Regions from separate parts of the Neisseria oralis genome, predicted to be linked through region 1. Evidence: predicted binding sites of a transcription regulator. Region 1 holds the regulator's gene; the other holds the start of a gene.
The links. The regulator sigma-54, encoded in region 1, starts transcription at its own class of promoters, with help from an activator protein. The targets are predictions, from matches to a motif close to CTGGCACGCTTCATGCTT.
Positions count from the first base shown of each region.

Region 2: a site for sigma-54 is predicted at 1,546-1,563, ahead of ACI43T_RS08535 (pilin). Genes of this name have one in related genera too.

Region 1 is NZ_JBJGEB010000001.1:119,759-122,905, reverse strand. It holds gene ACI43T_RS00590 (glutamine amidotransferase) at 1-274, shown strand, start outside; gene hpf (ribosome hibernation-promoting factor, HPF/YfiA family) at 369-683, opposite strand; gene rpoN (RNA polymerase factor sigma-54) at 739-2,100, opposite strand; gene lptB (LPS export ABC transporter ATP-binding protein) at 2,298-3,032, opposite strand; gene lptA (lipopolysaccharide transport periplasmic protein LptA) at 3,126-3,147, opposite strand, start outside.
Region 2 is NZ_JBJGEB010000008.1:40,562-43,708, forward strand. It holds gene ACI43T_RS08530 (pilin) at 347-793, opposite strand; gene ACI43T_RS08535 (pilin) at 915-1,382, opposite strand; gene pyrH (UMP kinase) at 2,075-2,794, opposite strand.

The DNA of each region.
Region 1 (3,147 bases):
GCCCGCCGGCGCGGTGCGGCTTGCTTATACCGATGTGTGCGGCGAACAGGCGTTCGCGCTGGGGGACAAGGTGCTGGGTTTGCAGTTCCATCTGGAGGCGGATGCGGACAGAATCGAATATTGGCTGGTCGGTCATGCTTGCGAATTGGGTGTTGCGGGGGCGGACGTGCGGCAAATCCGCGATGATGCGGCGGCATTCGGTACGCTGTTGCGTCTGGCCGGCGAGAAGACGGTGTCGGAGTGGCTGAGCGGAGCGTTGGCCGGTTCCGAATAAATAATGCAACCGATAATAAGCCGGAGGCCGTCTGAAACTGTTTTCAGACGGCCTCCGGCTTATTGGCAGACTGCTGCCGTTGTTTGTTTCCCGTTTATTCGGCGGCGGGTTTCACCGTATTGCGCACGTCGTTGCTTTTTTCTTTGTATTTCAGGACGGCGCGGTCAATTTTGTCCATCAATACGTCGACGGCGGCATACATGTCGGCTTCGACGGCTTCGACGTGCAGGTCTTTACCGGCCAAATGGATGTCGGCTTCGGCTTTATGGTTCACTTTTTCCACCGAGAGGGTAATGGCAACGGAAATCACGTTGGAAGCATGGCGGCTGATGCGCTCTAATTTCTCGGTAACATGGTTTTTGATTGCTGCGGTAACATCAAAATTCAGACCGGTAATTTTCAGATTCATAATACAGCTCCTTCGGTTGTGTAAGCCCGCCCGTGGGGCAGGTGTGGAAAAATCCTTATCCGACGGTTTTGCGCTTGTGCGCGGGGGGGATGTCGAGCGACTCTCTGTATTTGGCTACGGTTCTGCGGGCGATGTCGATGCCCTGTTGTTTGAGCAGGCGGACCAGAGCTTCGTCGGAATACGGTTTGCTGCTGTTTTCGTTGTCGATGAGTTGCGAGATGACGGCTTTGATGGCGCCTTGGCTGACGCCTTCGTTGTCGCTGTCCGTGCCGACGGCCTGTGTGAAGAAATAGCGTAACGCAAATATACCCCGCGGGCAAGCTAAATATTTCTGGTTGGCGGCACGCGAAACGGTGCTTTCGGCCACGTCCAGCTCGGCGGCGGCGTCTTTCAGCAGCATGGGGGTGAGGCCGATTTCTCCGAAAGTGAAGAAGTCTTCCTGTTTGGCGACGATGTACTCCGCCAGACGGATAACGGTGTTTTTGCGCAGTTCCAGAATGTCGATTTTCTGCCTGGCCTCGTTGAGTTTGTCTTTCCACGCCGCGTCGCCGCTGCCGGCTTCCTGAAGCAGGTCGCAGTATTCTTTGTTGAGGCGGATTTTCGGCCATGCGGCATCGTTGCCGATGACTTTCCAGCCGGATGCGGTTTCTTTGACCCATACGTCGGGTTGGACATAGGCCGTCGGTTCGGCGGAGGCGAAACCGTAGGCGGGATAGGGGTTGAGTGCGGCGATGATGTCCAAGGCCGTCTGAATGGTTTCGACCGAGGCTTCGGGAAATGATTTGCGGAAACGGGCGATGTTTTGTTGGCGGTTTTTGCCTAATTCGTGGAGGGAGTCTTGAATCAGGTGGGCGGCGAGTTGGCGCGCGGGCGAGGGGGGCAGGCGCATGAGCTGGAGCATCAGCGATTCGGTCAGGTTGGCGGCGGCAACGCCGGGCGGGTCGAAAGTTTGCAGCAGGTCGAGGGCGTTTTGCAGGTCGTCTTCGTCAAGCATCCAGTCCAGCGGGGTATTGTCGATGACGTCTTCGAGGCTGTCGGTGAAGTAACCTTGTTCGTCGAGAAAGTCGATGAGGATATGGACGTGCGCCGCTTCTTTTTCGGTGAGCGGATGCTCGCAGACTTGTTTGTGCAGGTAGGTGTTGAAATCTTCTTCGGCAGCGATATTGAGCCACGCGTCTTCCGCATCGTCGCCGCCTATCTGGCCGCTGCGCGGCAGGGCGGCCGAAATTTTGCTGTTGAAATCCGCGTCGGTGAATTCTTCGGTTTCGTGGCGTTCGAGCAGGGGATTGTCCTGAAGCCAGTCTTCCACTTCGCGCTCGATTTCCAGGCCGGACATTTGCAGTATGCGCAAAGACTGTTGCAGGCGCTGGTTGAGCTGCTGGGTTTGTTTGAGTTTCAGGCTGAAGTTTTGGGTCATGTTGTAAGTACGTTTTGTTATTGTCTGTTTAGCGGCAGCCCGTGTTGTTCTGATGCGGCTGCTTCCCTTTAATCCGGCAGTCGGAACCGGATGTGTCTAGGTTAAAACTTTTAGAGCTTTGGGTCAAATATTTGCGGCAGGCCGTCTGAAAATGCCGTATCCCTTTGTTAATCGTTGTTTCGGGCGGCCCTGTCCGTTCAATATTTGAAATTTTCGCCCAAGTAAACGGAGCGGACTTGTTCGTTGTTGACCAGTTCGTCGGGTTTGCCTGCGGCAAGGACCGCGCCGTCGCTGATGATGTAAGCCCTGTCGCAGATGCTGAGGGTTTCGCGCACGTTGTGGTCGGTAATCAGCACGCCGATGCCGCGCGATTTGAGGAACTCGATGATTTTCTGGATGTCGATGACGGCAATCGGGTCGACGCCGGCGAAGGGTTCGTCCAAGAGGATGAAGCGCGGCTGCATGGCCAGTACGCGGGCGATTTCGACGCGGCGGCGTTCGCCGCCCGATAACGACGGGGCGGGATTGTGGCGCAGGCGTTCGATGTTGAGGTCCGACAGCAGCCTTTCCACTTCGCTGTCGATGCGGTTTTTGTCTTTGGTGCTGATTTCCAGAATGGCGCGGATGTTTTGCTCGACCGTCATTTTGCGGAAAATCGAGGCTTCTTGAGGCAGGTAGCCGACGCCCAAGCGGGCGCGTTCGTGTATGGGCAGGTGGCGCAATTCCTGGCCGTCGAGCATCACGCTGCCTGCGTCGGCGGCAATCAGGCCGACTATCATGTAGAAACTGGTGGTCTTGCCGGCGCCGTTGGGGCCGAGCAGGCCGATGACTTCGCCGCTTTCGATTTCGAGTGAGAAGTTTTTGACGACCTGGCGTTTTCGGAAACTTTTTTGAAGGTTTTGAACGACAAGGCGGCTGGCGGTTTCGGTCATGATATGGCTCTTCGGGATGGTTGCTGTGTATCGTTTGCTGGTGTGCGGGGCCGTCTGAAAAGCCTGCGGGCGGGGTTTCAGACGGCCTTTACATTATTTTTTCTGTGTGCTGGAG
Region 2 (3,147 bases), on a different contig from region 1:
GGCAGTCATGCAGACATCCCGTCATTCCCCGTCAGGTTTTCAGACGGCCTCGGCAATTAAAATCCGCCTTATCCCGTTTTCGCCGCAAATCCAATCAGTATAGGTTGGGCATCCATGCCCGACAATGCCCCCATCCGATTTACGGCAACCCTCTACCCGTCATTCCCGCGCAGGCGGGAATCCAGACCTTTCCCTTGTGGAACCGTGGAAGAAAAAAGGTTACCTCACCCCGACATTCTGGATTCCCGCCTGCGCGGGAATGACGATAATTTAAGTTGCCTGAATGCTTTAAACACCATTCCATTAACTCTGATGGTTTTTGGCAGTAATGCCCAACATCCCATTACTAACGGCAAGGGGATGGTAAGAAATTTTTTGGAATCGCATCTGCCGCCGACGAATCACATGCCCACACAATAATGTTTTCAGCATTACCAGAAGGATTAACGGTCGGCACTAATGTTAAAGTTTTCCGTCTGATGGCAACATTCGCCTTATCACTCATCGTAATAGTAATTTTTCCATTTGCATCTACCTTTACCGTTTGCACATATTTCCCATTCGGGCTATCGGCCGTACCATAATTACCGATGCTTATCCACCCCTGCCCGAAATACGAGGTACTAATATCTGTTTTAATCGTACTGGCAAATAATAATGCTTCCGTTACCTGTGCGCGGGCTGTGTAATTATTGTAAATTGGAAAAGAAATAGCTGCCAAAATACCGATAATTGCTATTACTATCATCAACTCAATCAGAGTAAATCCCTTTTGTAAAATCGCATGTATCATTTTATTTCCCAAGCAATATTTAAGACAACTGCAATTACTTCTTGATTAAATTTTCACTATAAAATGAGCGTATCTCCTGTATAACCAACGAGATACGCTCTATTCAATTAAATATTAAAAATTAACGGCAAGCGGCAGGAATGTATTTAGCTTCCAAATTACCGGCAGCACCACCGGCAGCACCACCACCAGATTTTTTGGCTTTACATTCCCATGTTACGGCACCAGAAGCAGCAGTAGGGGTCAGAACGATTGATGCGCCTTTTACACCATCGGCAACGCCTGTTGAATTCATCAAAGCAGTGATTACACCATTAGCTCCGATGGTAACCGAAGTTACATACTTACCTTTAATATCGGTGGAGGCAGCAACACCTGCGTCCGCATTATTTTTAGGAAATTCACCTTTATCTGCATAGTATTCAGTTACAGCGGTTTTTTGACCGTCGGCCAAAGTAACTGCTTCGGAAATTTGCGCGCGGGCTGTGTAGTCTTGGTAAGCCGGCAGGGCGATGGCGGCCAGAATACCGATAATGGCTACGACAATCATCAATTCGATCAGGGTGAAACCTTTTTGCATTGCTTTCATTTTATAAACTCCAGTTTAAAATGTGAATAAATTGTTTAATGTTATAAATAAAATCCGTAATGTGCTTGGCACGTTTCTATTATGAGTAAAACCTAAAAGAAGGAATATACAGCTTCCCGGCTTGGCTTTTACTACTTTCCAGCTTTGCCGGACATTAGGTATCAAGCAACGGGCGTGCCAATCAGCTATATTTTTTCGAATCTTTATTTACAACTTTGTTTTTAAACATTTTTATATTCATTTAGCCTGCGAGCGGTATTTCTTGGGTGCTAATATGCCAAATATTTATTCATGCAATATGACGTTTTCCGTCATATTGTGCTTTTATGATTAAGGCATTTTTTACATTTTCCGTCATATGTCATTTTTTGGCACATGCGGTTTGCGCGTTATGTATATCGAAACAGGCGGTATGTCTTGCCGATTGTCGGTTTTGCATCGTTATTTCCCTCAGCGTGCCGTCGGGCATAAATGCCCGACCTACTTTATTGCGTCCTTAACCGTCATTTCCGCGCAGGCGGGAATCCAGAACACGGCATTTTAGGAAACCTTTTTTCCGACAAGTTTATGTACGGACAGGTCTGGATTCCAGCCTGCGCGGGAACGACGGGGACGGGTATAAAGTGCCGAGGCCGTCTGAAAATATTTTCAGACGGCCTCTTGGTTTGTTTTATCGCAATGCACTGTTTCAATCAGCAATGTACCAGCGTGCCTTCATTTTCGCCGGTAACGACACGTTTGAGCGAGCCTTGTTTGGCGATACCGAAGACGACGATGTTGAGTTTGCGTTCGCGGCAGAGGGCGAAGGCGGTCGCGTCCATGACTTTGAGGTTTTTGTTCAAGGCTTCGTCAAAAGTGATGGTTTCGTAGCGCGTGGCGGACGGGTCTTTTTTCGGGTCTGCGGTATAAACGCCGTCCACGTTGGTGGCTTTGAGCATAACGTCGCAGTTCATTTCCGCTCCGCGCAGGGCGGCGGCGGTGTCGGTGGTGAAGAACGGGTTGCCCGTACCGGCGGCGAAGATGACGACTTTGCCTTCTTCCAAATATTGAATGGCTTTAGGACGGGCGTAGGTTTCGGCGATTTGCTGCATGGAAAGTGCGGATTGTACGCGCGCTTTGATGCCGAGGGTTTCGAAGGCATCTTTGAGGGCGAGCGCATTCATAACGGTTGCCATCATGCCCATGTAGTCGGCAGTGGCGCGGTCCATACTGCCTGCTTGGGCGGATACACCGCGGAAGATGTTACCGCCGCCGACAACGATGCCGACTTGTACGCCCATTTTGACGACTTCGGCGATTTCACCGACGGTTTGGACGATGGTGTCGTGGTTGATGCCGAAAGGGTCGGAACCCATCAGGGATTCGCCGGAGAGTTTCAATAATACGCGTTTGTATTTGATTTGCTGTGTCATGGGATACCTTGCTTTCTTTGGGTGGATAGCGCTCGTTATGCAGGGCAAACTGACCATTCGATAACGGCGGTATTTTGCTCCGTAAAACGGCATATTCTGCGTTAAAAATACTCGCAAGATGTCCAATCTTGCTGCGCTTTTTGCCTTGAATCTGCCGTTTTCCGTACAAAAAACCGACTCGTTCCAAATGCTCAGTTCACCCTGTGGCGCTGCTTCAATTCGGGGAAAGGGCGTTTGATTTTTCAGACGACCTTTCGGGATGTTTGGCTGACAGGGTAACGCGTTTTCCGTGGGTGTATGGGTTTGGATAAATTATTATGTGTTGATTATGATGAAATATTTTCTGTTCGACA